Paraglaciecola psychrophila 170: one gene and its partner. The protein of the gene in region 2 interacts with the protein of the main gene of each other region in a pairwise test. Links are inferred from orthologs where the notes say so. Each region holds a gene or a part of one and is shown on either strand. Other genes may lie near its edges. The genes, in order: cysE and cysK.

Region 1 (8,196 bases), 2.2 Mb from region 2 along the record:
AAATTGGGTTCTGGTTTTGATATTGTTTCTGGTGGGGAGCTAACACGTGTGCTCAAAGCTGGTGGTGATCCCAGCAAAGTAGTGTTTTCAGGGGTAGGTAAGACCCATGATGAGATTGCTTTTGCCTTAGAACATAATATTAAATGTTTTAACGTTGAATCACGCAGTGAACTGACCCGTATCAACGAAGTAGCTGAGAAAGCTGGTAAAAAAGCGCCCATATCGATTCGAGTTAACCCAGATGTTGATGCTAAAACTCACCCATACATTTCTACAGGCCTTAAAGACAACAAGTTTGGAGTTGAACGCCAACAAGCTGTTGAAATCTATAAATATGCGCATAGCCTGCCGTATTTAAATGTGATCGGCATTGATTGCCATATTGGTTCTCAGATAACGGAATTAACCCCTTTTGTAGATGCCCTAGATATATTGTTAGCCTTAATAGACGAGCTTGCTGAACACCAAATCCATATACATCATCTCGATGTAGGGGGTGGGCTAGGTGTAACTTATAATGATGAGAAGCCACCACACCCAGACCAATATACACAAGCTATCACTGAACGATTGAAGGGCCGAGAAGAGCTATTACTTATCTTTGAACCTGGCCGAGCAATCATGGCTAATGCTGGGATTTTGTTAACTAAGGTCGAGTTTCTAAAACAGGGGGCGGAGAAAAACTTTGCTATTGTTGATGCAGCGATGAACGATCTTATTCGCCCAGCGCTCTACTCAGCATGGCAAAATATCATTCCTTTAGATGCTGGACTTGAAAGAATCAAAGCTATTTATGATGTAGTAGGTCCTATTTGTGAAACCGGCGATTTTCTCGGTAAAGACCGAGAGCTAGCTATCGAACCAAATGATTACCTTGCAGTTCGCAGTGCGGGTGCATACGGTTTTGCTATGGCGTCAAACTACAATAGTCGATGCAAGGCCGCAGAAGTATTAATTGATGGCGATAAGATGCATCTAGTCAGAGAGCGTGAAAAAATATCACAATTATTTGAAAGTGAGCACATACCAACATAACTATTGGTTTATGGGTTTAAATATTTATTTAATAAATATTGCGATTATTTAGCCTGTATCAAGCTAAAGACATAGTCAGTCTTTCGCTGAAATGATATAACTATTTAATAATATAAAACACGTATGTTCTAAAGCGTGTTGACAAAAGTTTAGCTAAGTAGTCGCAATGCAAATCCAGTTTTCAAAGATGCATGGTCTGGGAAATGATTTTGTTGTTATTGATAATGTAACGCAAAACGTATTTTTTTCTAAAGAGAAAATTCAACAACTTTCGGACAGAAATTTTGGTATCGGGTTCGATCAACTTTTAATGGTTGAGCCACCTTATGATCCCGACCAAGATTTTCATTACAGAATATTTAACGCCGATGGTTCTGAAGTCTCTCAGTGTGGAAATGGCGCACGCTGTTTTGCTCGCTTCGTAAAAATGAAAGGCCTAACTAACCGTAATAAAATTGTAGTCAGTACCAAAGCGGGTCGTATGGTTCTCTATCTTGAGAAAGATGGGCAAGTAACAGTAAATATGGGGGTACCCGAGTTTGAGCCAAGTTTGGTGCCGATAAAAGCACAAAAGCGTGAAAAAACTTACATCATAAGAGCACAGGAGCACACTTTTTTTTGTGGTGCTGTTTCTATGGGTAATCCCCATTGTGTGTTGCTGGTAGATGATGTGGAAACAGCAGATGTGGAGACAATGGGCCCCTTGCTTGAAAAACATGAACGTTTTAGTGAAGGTGCAAACGTTGGCTTTATGCAAATTATCAATCATAGCCACATCAAACTACGCGTTTTTGAAAGAGGTGCTGGTGAAACATTAGCTTGTGGCAGCGGAGCATGTGCTGCAGTAGCTGTAGGGCAGTTACAAAACAGATTAAGTAAAGATGTAAGAGTTGATTTGCGTGGTGGTAGTTTAAAAATACGTTGGCAAGGTGGTGATAATGTATTAAAAATGACCGGCGCCGCTGAGCATGTTTTTGATGGATATATAAACTTATGAGCAAAGAGTCGCAAAAATAAAATGGATACAACGACTGCATATGAATCTGACAATCTACTTGATGCTGAACAAGTAGCCGCTTACTTACTTGAAAACCCTGAGTTTTTCACCCAATTTCCGCAGATTATTGAAAAAATCAGTATTCCCCATTCACACAAAGGCAGTGTATCTTTGGTGGAATTGCAAAGTGAACAGCTACGCAAAAAAGTCAGAAGCTTGAGTCATAAGCTGAATCAATTAATTTCCATTGCCAAACAGAACGAAGCCATTTATCGAGTCTATGCCGACTTAAATTTGCGTATCCTAAAGTGTACTAACCTTGATGATCTAAAATTTGTTTTGGAAGAGGTGATTCAAGAAAACCTGCAGTTAGCATCCGTCACCTTAAAGCCTTTCAAAGGTGCTCATGCGTTGCCTGAGATCCAGCGACGCTTATTTATCGAAAAACGCTTTAAAAGACATAAACTTTTCTTTGGACGTTTAAGTGAGCATGAACGCAAGTTATTGTTTGCTGATCAAGAAGCTAACTCAGTGGCTTTATTACTGATTGGGGATTTGGGTGAACTTGGAATTTTAGCAATAGGTAGTAAAGATCCAGGTCATTTTAATCCAGATATGGATACCTTACTGATCACCCAACTACAGCAATTTTTGGGTATCTTGTTACCTAAAATGCTGACCTATTAATTAATAAAATGTTGAGGCCAAGCCTACATACTTGGTTAGAAAAATATCTTGCGTATTTAAGGTACGAAAAAAATCTAGCGAGTAACTCGATAGAAAATTATCAGCGGCAGCTTATCGCAGCTTTCAGTAAACTCGATATTGAATGTTGGTCAACATTCAATACATCAGATATCCGTAGGATTCTGAACGATGCACGTAAAAGCAGCCTAAGCTCGCGTTCTATCGCTTTACGCTTATCTTCTATCAGAGGATTTTGCGCTTATCTAGTTCAACAAGGCCAATTAACACAAAACCCTGCATCTTCAATTCAAGCTCCTAAGCAGGCCAAACCCTTACCCAAACAATTAAATGTTGATGAGATGCATCAATTATTGGATATCAAGGAAGATGGCCTTCTAGCTTTGCGAGATAAGGCGATGATGGAACTTATGTATAGTTGTGGCTTACGTTTATCAGAATTGGCTAATCTCAATATAAAAAGTATTCAACCTGACAGACAGCTAAGAGTTATAGGTAAAGGTAATAAAGAACGTTTGTTACCTATTGGAAGAGTTGCTTTAGAAGCATTAAGTGTGTGGCTTAAGATAAGACCAGAACTAGCATCCAGTGAAGAGCCTGCCTTATTCGTCAGTATGTTAAAAAATAGGATCGGCACTAGGCAAATAGCGAAACGTATGAAATTGTGGGCGACTCGGCAAAATCTAGAACAATCTGTTAATCCACATAAACTTCGACACAGTTTTGCCACTCATGTTCTGGAATCAAGCTCAGATTTGAGGGGGGTGCAAGAGCTACTGGGGCATGCTAATTTATCTACAACCCAGGTATATACGCACCTGAACTTTCAGCATCTCGCCCACGTATACGATGGTGCCCACCCTAGAGCCAAAAAGTCTAAATAATTAGAATACTCAAAAAGAATAGATAGTCCTAAATGATTTATTATAAAAAACTTAAACCAATTCAAGCAATTACATTCGACCTGGATGACACTTTATATGAAAACACAAGTGTCATCATCAACGCAGAGCGTTCTTTACTTGAATTTATGCATAACCAATATCCTGCGACTAAACATGTGGCCAAAAATCTTTGGCGCGCACGACAAAAGATACATCTTCTAGCTAACCCATTATTAAAAAATGATATGGGTGAATTGCGTCGATTATCTCTTGAGTCTGGTTTTATGGAGTTGGGTTTATCCGGTAGCGAGCTAAAGACAGCTACCACAGAGTGCTTCGAACATTTCTATTTTCAAAGAAGCAATTTCACTATAAACAGAAGCATTCATTCTTTATTAGAAACACTATCGAATAACTTACCATTAATAGCCCTGACTAATGGCAACGTTAACCTTAAACAGATTGGACTTGAAAAGTATTTTAGCGCCTACTTTAAAGCTAGTTTGGAATTGCCAATGAAGCCACACAAAGCCATGTTTGATGCAGCACAAGCACACCTAAAGATCCCACACGAAAACATATTACATGTAGGTGATAATTTGCCAAAAGACATATATGGTGCACTTAGAGCGGGGTATCAAACAGCTTGGTATGCTGAGGATAGAAGTATGCAGATGCGCAGTGAAAAAGCACAGCTTTTACCTCATGTTCAACTGAGTAATTTAACCCAGTTGTTAGCATTTATCTAAAATATATCCGTCATTTTAAAAGTGATAAACGTTTAATCTTCTAAAATATTTTGTCGCATAGTTTCGCAAGGCTTCTGACAACTAGGCTTACCAACAATTTTAGCCGGGATACCGGCCACTGTGACATGCGGTGGCACATCATCTAACACCACACTTCCAGCGCCTACTTTGGCCCCCTCACCTATAACGATATTACCTAAAATTTTAGCACCTGCACCTATCATGACTCCTTCGCGAATTTTTGGATGGCGATCACCGGCTTCATTTCCAGTACCGCCAAGCGTGACAGATTGCATAATAGACACATTATTATTAATCACCGCGGTTTCACCCACCACAATGCCAGTGGCATGATCGAACATCACGCCTTGACCAATTTTTGCCGCAGGGTGAATATCCACCGAAAAAACTTCTGAGTTTCGACTTTGTATAAACAAGGCTAGATCCTTTCTACCCGCTATCCAGAGTTGATGCGCTAACCTGTACACTTGAATCGCTTGAAATCCCTTAAAGTTAAGTAATACGGTAAGAAATGAGTGCACCGCAGGATCGCGCTTAAACACAGCTTGAATATCACAAATTGCAGCGTCAACTATCTCAGGATGTATTAAGTAACTTTGTTCAAACATTTCTCTGACAGATAAAGCATTCATCACATCATCAGCTAGTTTGTTGGACAAAATAAAACTTAACGCTGTTTCGAAGTTACGATGAGCCAAAATACACGTGTGCACATAGCTTGCCAGCAAAGGCTCATTATTAACAAGCTGCTTTGCTTCGTCTTTTAACTGTTGCCAGAATTCAATACTCATATTTTCTCTGCTATATAATTTAAGCAATTACTCTTATATATAAGGTTGAGTTTAGTGTATTTAAATACAGTGTTGCTGATATACTGGAAATATATTTTTCTAATATATTTTGTGTGTAATGGATGTATCTCGACTTCTTGACCAGTTAAACGACAAACAACGTGATGCAGTGGCCGCTCCTGCATCTGACATGCTTATCTTAGCGGGTGCAGGCAGCGGGAAAACGCGAGTTTTGGTGCATCGTATTGCATGGTTAATGGAAGTTGAGGGCATTGCCCCATACGGTATTTTAGCAGTAACGTTTACCAATAAAGCCGCCAAAGAAATGCGCGGTCGCATAGAGCAGTTGCAAGGCAGCGCTCTGAATAGCATGTGGATTGGTACCTTTCATGGCATCGCGCATCGTCTGCTACGGGCTCATCACGCAGATGTTGGACTACCTCAAAACTTCACTATTTTAGACTCAGATGATCAATATCGATTGGTTAGACGCGTACTTAAAAGTCTTAACCTAGACGAAAAACACTGGGCTCCCAAACACGTACAGTGGTATATCAACGGCAATAAAGACGAAGGGTTACGTCCTCAGCATATCGAAACCCATGGTGATGCCACGCAACAAAAAATGCGTGAAATTTATCAGACTTACCAACAGACATGCGATCGAGCCGGGTTAGTCGATTTTGCTGAATTGTTACTCAGAGCCCACGAGCTGTGGTTAAACAATCCTTCAGTATTAGAACACTACCAAAAACGCTTTAGAACGATTCTGGTGGACGAATTTCAAGATACCAATAACATTCAATATGCTTGGTTGCGGATACTTGCCGCCCCCAGTAACAATATGATTATTGTTGGTGATGATGATCAATCAATATATGGTTGGCGTGGCGCAAATGTAGAAAACATCCAACATTTTTTACGAGACTTTAAAGGTGCGAAAACTATACGACTGGAACAAAATTATCGCTCTACTGGGAATATATTAAAAGCGGCCAATGCTGTAATTGATAATAACCAAGGCCGATTAGGCAAAAAATTATGGACCGAAGATAGCCCGGGAGAACTCATTTCTTTGTATGCTGGGTTTAATGAGTTAGATGAAGCTCGTTTTAACATTGCACGCATAAAAGAATGGCGAGACAACGGTAATGCCTTATCTGATTGTGCGATTTTATATCGCAATAATGCACAGTCACGCGTTTTAGAGGAAGCATTGTTGCAAGAGTCTATCGCCTACCGGATATATGGTGGCTTACGATTCTTTGAACGTCAGGAAATTCGGGATGCACTTGGTTATTTACGCTTAATTAATCAGACGATTGATGACGCTGCCTTTGAACGAATCGTGAACACACCCACTCGTGGCCTTGGTGATAAAACCCTATCACAAATTCGCGAGCTTGCTCGCGAGTCAGAACTATCCATGTGGGATGCCAGTTCCAGAATACTGGCTGAAAACCGCTTAACTGGCCGTGCATCTAATGCCCTTAGCTCCTTCACAAAATTAATTACGCAACTCACTCAAGATGCTGCAGCACTTCCTTTAGAGCAACATGCAGACTACGTGATTAAACATTCCGGTTTATTTGCCATGTACAAAGCAGAAAAAGGCGAAAAAGCTCAAGCTAGGATTGAAAACTTAGAAGAACTGGTCACCGCCTGTAAACAATTTGTGGTGCCAGAAGAAGCGGACAACATGACACCTATGTCTGCTTTTTTAGCGCATGCGTCTCTAGAGGCAGGAGATAACCAAGCAGATAAACATCAAGACGCTGTGCAAATGATGACTATTCACACTGCAAAAGGACTTGAGTTTCCACTAGTTTTTATGGCTGGTGTTGAAGAAGGCATGTTCCCAAGTCAGATGAGTAACGAAGAGCCTGGTAAAATTGAAGAAGAACGCCGCCTTTGTTATGTAGGCATGACACGGGCAATGCAAAAGTTATATATTACTTACGCCGAAAACAGAAGAGTATATGGACAGGACAAGTATCACACCCCGTCGCGTTTCATCAAAGAGATCCCTACCGATTGTATCGAAGAAGTGCGTTTGCGGACCACCATATCTCGACCGGTTCAAAATAGATTTACTCCAGTTACGGGTCATACCGCTTTCGAATCAACAGGCTTTCAACTAGGGGAGAGAGTGTCCCATCCTAAATTTTCCGAAGGCACTGTATTGAATTATGAGGGCAGTGGCGAACATGCAAGAGTACAGATTAACTTCGATGAGTTTGGGAGTAAATGGCTGGTCATGTCATTTGCAAAATTAACAAAAGTTTAATTTTCCAAAGCCAGAAAAGAATTAATCTGCTAAATTAAATTTTTCTACTACATTTTAACCCATGCAACGCAAAGTATTAATAGTCGAAGACAGCAAAACCAGTATGAACCTGATGCGAAGTCTTATAGCCAAGGCTCAGTTGCAGCCTATTTGCACCACTAGTTTAGTAGAAGCCAAACATGTTTTTTCTAGTTCCGCACCTGAAGAATACCTCTGTGCTGTGGTCGATTTTAATTTACCTGACGCGCCAAATGGTGAAGCGATAGACTTTGCTATTGAATCTTTTTTACCCACTATAGTAATAACTGGCAGCCTAGATGAGTCAACCAGAACTACTATTCTTAATAAACGTGTGGTGGATTACATTCCTAAAGAAAACGCACAGGTCTATGAATACCTGACGCGTTTGCTGAGTCGATTGGATAAGAATAAGAAAGTAGGGGTATTAGTAGTTGATGATTCTAGGGTCAGCAGACAATCTATGACCGCTCTACTTAGAAGACATAATTTCATTACCTTTGAAGCGGCAAGTGCTGAACAAGGCATGGAATCTTTGCGCAGCCATTCAAATATTAGGCTGGCTATTATAGATGAGAATATTCCAGTTATGTCCGGTATCCAGATGATTTCTGAACTGCGTAAAACCTATTCCAAAGAAGACCTTGGCATTATTGGTATATCATCAGATACCACCAGTGGCTTATCTGCCAGATTTATTAAAAGTGGC
Region 2 (8,307 bases):
ACCTTACAGCATGGGTGTTTGAAGGTAATATTTTTGTTAAAAGCCTATCTGATAATAAGGTAAAACAACTTACAAAAGACAATAAGCAGCCGAATAATTTAGTCTTTTTAAATGATGGTCGTTTAAGCTTCCAAAGTGGTGATGCTATCTATGCGATCCATCCGGATCATGGTCTATATGAGCAATTAGTGTCATGGCAATTTGCTGACGAACCTACTGCTGTGGAAGAGCCAGAGGATTATATTGCGGAGCAGCAGCAGCAATTAATCGAGGTAGTCGCGTTAAAACGTCAGCAAAAAAGATTACGTTTTGAAAAAAAGCAACAACTTGCACAACAAAATAAAACACTTGCCCCTGCTGATTTTTATTTTCCTGAAGATAATGAAACCGTAGCAGCCAGCTTATCATCAAACGGTAAGTGGCTAGTGTTGGTAGAACAGACTGAATCAAGCTGGCGCGATGATAGTGATATTATGCCGAACTACATCAACGACGATGGAAGAATAACCACCGACAATGTGCGCCGCAGGGTAGCAGATGCCAAACCAGTGAAACACAACATTTGGTTACTTAATATAGATACAAGGTCAAAACGCAAACTCAGCTATAACAGCTTGCCTGGGTATAATGAAGACGTATTGGAAGCGGTGAAGCGAGAGAACGCACAAGCTAAGGGTGGAACATATACCGCTAATCGCCTACCTAGAGATATTAGTCTTATGCAGGACTGGTATTGGTCGCAAGGTGCTATTCAATGGCATAACAACGGTGAAAATGTTGCCATTATGCTAGAAGCATGGGACAACAAAGACCGCTGGCTTGCTACTGTTGATACTGCTAGCGCAACGTTGGTAAATCAACACAGATTGCATGATGACGCTTGGGTTAATTATAAGTTCAACAGCTTTGGTTGGTTAAATAGAAGTACTGATTTGTACTATTTGTCTGAGGAAACTGGCTATTCACAGCTGTATATTAAACCTTTAAATGGTCAAGCAAGAGCAGTGACTTCCGGTAACTTTGAGGTGGATTCTTTGACGTTAACTTCTGACGATCAATTTATGTATTTTAAGGGAAATAAAAAACATCCTGGCATATACGAGATATATCGTGTTGCTTTAGCTGAGAACACACTTCAACAAATAACTAATCTAAATGGTATGACCGATTATCAATTAAGCCCAGATGAACAGGCTTTATTGCTCACTCATTCCAGCTTGGTTCGACCCCCAGAGTTATATTTACAATCGGTTGAAAATCAGGACGCAGTTCAGCTAACACATACAATTAGTCAGGTATTTTTAGATATTAATTGGCTTGCCCCCGATATAGTGCCAATTAAATCCACACACACGAAACATCCAATATATTCTCGCGTTTATACGCCCAGAGATATGCAACCTGGTCAAAAGTCCAAGGCTGTTGTGTTTAATCATGGTGCTGGATATTTGCAAAACTCGCATCTGGGTTGGTCTGGTTATTTCAGAGAGTTTATGTTCCATAATTTGTTAGTACAACAAGGTTATGTGGTACTAGATATGGATTATCGGGCCTCAGCTGGTTATGGAAGAGATTGGCGCACCGCTATCTACAGGCAAATGGGGACCCCTGAAATTCAAGACCTAGAAGACGGTGTTGACTGGTTGGTTGAAAATCTAGAGGTTGATGCCAACAGAGTAGGGACTTATGGTGGTTCTTATGGTGGCTTTCTGACTTTTATGGCATTATTTAATTCTCCTGATTTGTTTCAAGCTGGGGCAGCATTAAGACCTGTTAGCGACTGGGCGCACTATAATCATGGTTATACTTCAAACATACTTAATATGCCCGATGTTGATCCTATAGCCTACGAAAGGAGCTCGCCTATCTATTTCGCTGAAGGATTAGAGAAGCCATTGCTGATTAACGCTCCCATGATAGACAGTAATGTTTTCTTTGTGGATGTCGTGAGACTCGTTCAGCGTTTGATTGAATTAGAAAAGCAGGATTTTGAAACGGCTATTTACCCAGTTGAATCACATGGATTTGTGCAACCTAGTTCATGGTTGGATGAGTACAGAAGGATTTATAAATTGTTTGAAACCAACCTATAAACTTATATTTTATAAATTGCCCCCTGAAATCACAAGCATTTTAGAGGGGCATAACTGTTTCAAGGGATGAAGAATTTTCGATTATTACGATGCCAAGCTCGGCAATTGTTTCGAGCGTATTTGTAGCCGTGAATAATATTTATCACATTGGTGATAAATACATTAAATGTAATTATCTTAAACGCAGCTCAATTCTTTACCTTAAGCCACAATGCACTCAGTAAATATTGCAATGATTAACATCTATTAGGCTTCAAATTTGGCCTCGTTTATTGTGACCTTTAACACAAATTCTAACCACTGATTTTGACGATTTAGCGTGTCATTATTATGACATTGGTTGAGGCTTCCGTATTAAAAAATAATACAAAATTATAATACTGCCAGTGATAGTACCGAATAAGTGTGCATCAACGGCCACATTGGCTGCTATGAGTCCAGCTACCTCTTCACTAGCACCAAATATTTGTTCATGAATAACCTTAAGCCAGACACCAATCAACATTAACCATCCGCTTCTGAAAGAATTCCTAATATCAAAATAAGCACCGATAATAAATAAGCCATGAAGCACGCCTGATAAACCGACATACCATTGCATCTGTTGGTCGAAAAAATATAAGCCAATTGCGGTTCCTAAACATAACACCAAGAATTGAATTAAATAACGTGGCATTTTGTAGTAATGACCATGCAAGGCCCATAACAATGCTAATCCAGCGGTGTTTAATAATAAATGGGGGGTGTTGGTGTGCAGGAAATGCCCTGTTATGAGACGCCACCACTGAAAATTATTAAGCTGACATCTGTCGTAAGCGAACAAATGACTGCTCATCGGCTCGGTTAAGGCCATAACAATACTAACGATGACTACCAATAATGGAGCTAAACTGTATTTTGCTTGAACAGGTAAATTGAACATATGATATTTATAAATTGTTAATATTGTTATGATAACTAATTTTTATTGGATAAGTTAGCTTCAGTTTTAACTGATTTTTCAAGTGGTAAAATCTTTGTTCATCCCAACAGCAGCCATTTTAGTATTGTTGATAAAGAGGGTAATGCAGTCTCTATGACCACCAGTGTTGAATTTGCTTTTGGCTCCTGGGTCATGGTTGATGGATTAAATGAATCAGTTCTGAACCTGTTGAGCTTAAAAAACGGCACTCGTAGTGCGAGTAGCGCAAACTATTATGGGTGTATTTGATTGGGGGTTAGACATCCAACAAGCCATCAACTTACCTAAAGTAACCAATAGGAATGATTATAAAGCACCAGTAAAAGACATTCAGATTGAGGGATTAAAGCCAATGCTTGAGAAAATAGGCCACAAGGTTCAAATTAGAGATTTAAACAGCGTGCTGCACTGTATTCAAATAAACGACGGAGTACTAATTGATGGGGCAGACATCAGAAGAGAAGACGTAGCAGTAGGATTCTAGATTAGTTATAGGTTAGTTCAAACTGACCTCATCTACCTTCCAGTCCTTACCTACTCTTACCAGATCGATTAAACGCATATCTTTTAAAACGTTGCCATCTAACTCACCCTCAAAAAATAATGAGATTTGGGCTTCTTTTGCAAATTCATTTCTACCTGCGCTGCGTGATTTAGGTTGGATACTTACCTTATCAAAACGCATGTTCAACACATGCTTTTGGACCCCTTTATTGGTATGGTAAGAGCGTAATAAACGTTCCATTTTAGGCGTGCTTAACTCAATAGCATCATCAATACCCTTGCTGTGATAAATATGGTCAAAGAACTCTATTGCAGCAAACTCTGGGTTACCTCTGTCTAACATACCAAATTTACCACCACCTTGTTTAGGCGGCGCTTTGTCACACGCAACGAGTAGAACTGAAAAAATCAGAATAAAAATGATATTTTTTAGCATGGTACATTCCACTTTGATAATTGAGCCTGCTCTCATAATTTTATTTTAACTTGTTTTTTTTGATTCATCAAAGAAGAGGGAGGCAACAGCCTCCCTCTTTAATCGAAGTAAAAATAAACACTGTTTATGTAAACTACATTTTTAAAAAATTACTGAATGTTTTCTGAATCAGAGAATTCATTTGCAAACAAAGGACTACTAAGATAACGCTCTGATGCACTGGCTAAAATGACCACTATGATTTTGTTAGCATTCTCAGGCTTCTCTGCCCAGCGTTTGGCCGCTACGACGGCAGCACCAGAAGAAATACCCGCTAGAATACCTTCTTCTTTCATTAAGCGATGAGTCATTGCCATACAATCTTCATTACTTACTTGTTCAACAGCATCGACCATGTCTAAGTCTAAGTTGCCAGGAATAAAGCCAGCACCTATGCCTTGAATCTTGTGTGGCCCAGGGGTAAGTGCTTCACCTGCTTTAGCTTGCGTAATAACGGGGGAATCAGTTGGTTCAACGGCTACTGTGGTAATCGCCTTACCTTGGGTGTTTTTTATATACCGGCTAACACCTGTAAGTGTTCCGCCTGTACCAACACCTGCAACGAAAATGTCAATTTTTCCGTCTGTGTCATTCCAGATTTCAGGACCCGTGGTTTTTTCATGTATTTCAGGATTAGCTGGATTTTCAAACTGATGCATGGGGATATATTTAGATGGATCAGAAGCCACAATCTCATTGGCAGCAGCAATGGCACCCTTCATACCTTTTGGAGCTTCAGTCAAGACTAAGTTTGCACCCATGGCTTTAAGTAATTTACGACGTTCTAAACTCATCGAACTAGGCATGGTTAACGTGATTTTATAACCTCTTGATGCTGCAACAAAAGCAAGAGCTATACCAGTATTGCCGCTAGTTGCCTCAACAATTTCATTACCTGGTTTAAGCAGTCCTTTTTGTTCTGCGTCCCAAATCATATTTGCGCCGATACGGCATTTAATACTGAAACTTGGGTTTCTTGATTCAATTTTTGCGTAAACATTGCCACCTGTCACGCGATTTAGTTTGACCAAAGGTGTTTTACCAATGGCGAGTGAATGGTCGTCGTATACTTGCATAGTTATTTCCTTGCTTAATATTATATTTTTTACAGTATAACTCCGATTGTTACACCTCAGTTTAGTTATTGATAGAGCCTGTTTTTCTTATATATGTGAAACAACAATAGGCCCTATAAATATTATTGATACGTATAGCTCGTAAAACTGTTTTATCATAAAGGTATTCATACTTAGAGATAAGGGTAGGGGGCTTCATTTAAAGGGCTTTTTCGATATATCTTATGGTTAATCAATTGTTAATAAGGTTTGAGGTTTTACATGGCGTTTAATGGAACAGAAAAATATATTGCTAGTCGTGAGTTACAACTTGCTGTCAACGCAGCTATCACACTAGAAAAACCGTTGTTGATAAAAGGTGAACCAGGTACGGGTAAAACTATGTTGGCAGAAGAGTTAGCAAAAAGTTTAGATGCTAATTTAATTCAATGGCACATCAAATCAACGACCAAAGCCCAACAAGGATTATATGAATATGACGCAGTTTCGCGGTTACGTGACTCGCAGTTAGGTGATGAGAAAGTGCATGATATTGGCAACTATATTGTGAAGGGGAAATTATGGCAGGCTTTTGATGCAGAAAAGCGCACCATATTATTAATTGATGAAATAGACAAAGCGGATATCGAGTTTCCAAACGATTTACTGTTAGAACTTGATAAAATGGAGTTTTTTGTTTATGAAACCCAACAATTAGTTAAAGCCAAACAACGTCCGATTGTGATTATTACATCGAATAATGAAAAAGAATTACCTGACGCGTTTTTACGTCGTTGTTTCTTCCATTACATTCAGTTCCCAGATGCTGAAGAGATGCGTAAAATTGTAGATGTGCATTTTCCAGATATAAAGAAAATATTACTTAACCAAGCCTTACAATCATTTTTTGATTTGCGAGATGTACCTGGCCTTCGTAAGAAGCCATCTACTTCAGAATTGTTAGATTGGTTGAAGTTATTGGTAGCAGAAGACATTCCAGCCGAAGCGTTACAGAATAAGGATGGCAAACAAAGTATTCCACCACTTTATGGTGCTTTACTTAAGAATGAACAAGATATTCACCTATTCGAAAAACTGGTCTTTATGGCGCGTCGTTAATGTTAATTAATTTCTTTTTTAAACTCAGAGAGTACCGGCTATCAGTGAGTCTAAGAGAGCTTTTGGACTTGCTTAATGCGTTAGAGAAAGGCGTAATATTTGCCAGTATTGACGATTTTTATTTTTTATCAAAAATGATTATGGTGAAAGATGAAAGCCAGTTTGATAAGTTTGACCGTGCTTTTGCTGACTATTTTGAAGGGGTGCAAAGCATTGACTTGTTTGGTAAAGACATCCCAGATGAATGGTTGAAAAATGCCTTAGAACGGCATTTCAGTGAAGAAGAAAAAGCGCAGATTCAAGCTTTGGGTGGCCTTGAAGAGTTGATGAAAACTCTAAAAGAACGTTTGGCGGAGCAAGAAAAACGTCATCAAGGTGGTAATAAATGGATTGGTACTGGTGGTACATCTCCGTTTGGAGCTAATGGGTATAATCCAGAAGGCGTGCGTATCGGTCAACAAGGCAATCGTAATTTCTCGGCCGCTAAGGTGTGGGATAAGCGAGAATTTAAAAATCTTGCTGGCGATGTTGAGTTGGGTACCCGTAATATCAAGGTTGCGCTGCGTAAACTACGAAAGTTTGCGCGGACCGGCGCGACCGAAGAGCTAGATATACCTACAACTATCGGTGCTACCGCTAAAAATGCTGGGTTTCTGGACATTCATATGGTGAAAGAGCGTCACAACGCGGTTAAAGTGTTGATGTTTTTTGACGTGGGTGGCTCGATGGATGCACATATTAAAGAATGCGAAGAGTTATTTTCAGCGGTGCACACTGAATTTAAGCATCTTGAATACTTTTATTTTCATAATTGTGTTTACGAAGGTGTCTGGAAGGATAACAAAAGACGTGATAGAGAAGTTATACCTATTGCGAATGTTATTCACAAGTATGGCGCGGATTATAAACTTATATTTGTCGGTGATGCGACTATGGGACCTTACGAAATAACCTACCCAGGTGGAAGCGTAGAGCACTGGAATGAAGAAGCTGGATCGGTCTGGATGCAACGTTTACTGCATCATTTTGAACATGCAATATGGCTAAACCCACAGTTGAGTCAGTATTGGAATTATTATGCTTCAGTGAGCATAATGAAAGAAATAATGACCGACAGAATGTTCCCACTCACGTTAGATGGAATAGGAGAGGGGATAAAAAGCCTAACCAAGAGAAGCGGATAAAAGAAGCGTTTATGCAACAGCATTCAGACTTAAATACTAACCAAACAGATAGTTCATTAGATGTTGATGCGGGCTCTGAGTCTGAAAATGTGTGTTTAACTCATAAAGAAACCCGACAAATTGTCACTCCATATGCATTTTTTGTGGCTGATGATTTGTTAGGTACACCTTTGGCAGGCCCTTTTCGCCGTGGTTTTGGCTTAATAATAGATTTGTTCTTAATATCTTTATTGACACAAATCAGCAGCTTAGTATTGGCTGGGATAGCTGCTTGGACTTTTTTTAGGGCGGGCAATCGCTTAAAAACTAAAAAACGTTTTAATGCCGCACGAATTCTTTTGCGTCTGTTGGTAGCATTATTGTTATTTGTCGTCGCAATGGGCATTGTTGATGCAATTAATGGAAATGATAAAGATAGTAGTGATAATGAATTAGCAAGATTTGAGTCGCCTGAACCTTCAACAAAAATTAATGATGATGTGTGGGGAATTGAATTAATCACTTTGACAGCCAAATATTTGGTAAATACTAAGGCTATGAAACAGCGAGTTGCTAAAAAAGAATGCGAACCTATTTATGATTGTTTCCAAACGTTAGGTAATGAACTTATTCTGGATGTGGTTGATATTGGTTTAGATACAGATACCATAAATGATATATTAAGAGAGTATATAGGCTCAGTGTCTGAAAGCCTGAGTACTTCACAGCAAACAGAATTGACTCGCCACCTACAACAAACATCAAAAAACAGTCTTGAGTTAAAGGTAGCTGAGCTAAAATCAACTGAGCAGGTGATTACCTTGCCAATCAAAAACGACACAAATATTCAAAAACCACCTTACAAGTCCACAGGACTTATTGAGAGATTAGAAAACTTAATTGAAGAACTCGGCCTTGGCTTAGGTTGGGCAGCGTT

Evidence for each region.
Region 1: the proteins of cysK (region 2) and cysE interact in binary tests that used the Escherichia coli proteins (3 or more experiments, as listed by UniProt). The link is inferred for Paraglaciecola psychrophila 170 from one-to-one orthologs.

The regions. Positions count from the first base shown.
Region 1 is NC_020514.1:5,045,794-5,053,989, forward strand. The notes cover bases 3,293-6,041. They hold cysE (serine O-acetyltransferase), read right to left. Parts: upstream 5,183-6,041; coding sequence 4,403-5,182; downstream 3,293-4,402. Other genes in these bases: C427_RS22230 (tyrosine recombinase XerC), read left to right, coding at 3,293-3,621; C427_RS22235 (HAD-IA family hydrolase), read left to right, coding at 3,654-4,370; uvrD (DNA helicase II), read left to right, coding at 5,301-6,041. Outside these bases: lysA (diaminopimelate decarboxylase), read left to right, coding at 1-1,035; dapF (diaminopimelate epimerase), read left to right, coding at 1,202-2,032; C427_RS22225 (DUF484 family protein), read left to right, coding at 2,054-2,719; more of C427_RS22230, read left to right, coding at 2,728-3,292; more of uvrD, read left to right, coding at 6,042-7,469; C427_RS22250 (GGDEF domain-containing response regulator), read left to right, coding at 7,531-8,196.
Region 2 is NC_020514.1:2,825,161-2,833,467, reverse strand. The notes cover bases 3,127-5,986. They hold cysK (cysteine synthase A), read right to left. Parts: upstream 5,110-5,986; coding sequence 4,144-5,109; downstream 3,127-4,143. Other genes in these bases: C427_RS12350 (AAA family ATPase), read left to right, coding at 5,371-5,986; C427_RS12360 (hypothetical protein), read right to left, coding at 3,551-3,994; C427_RS24950 (gamma-glutamyltransferase), read left to right, coding at 3,269-3,538; C427_RS27535 (gamma-glutamyltransferase), read left to right, coding at 3,127-3,303. Outside these bases: C427_RS12380 (S9 family peptidase), read left to right, coding at 1-2,093; rrtA (rhombosortase), read right to left, coding at 2,422-3,015; more of C427_RS27535, read left to right, coding at 3,061-3,126; more of C427_RS12350, read left to right, coding at 5,987-6,207; C427_RS12345 (vWA domain-containing protein), read left to right, coding at 6,207-7,391; C427_RS12340 (RDD family protein), read left to right, coding at 7,403-8,307.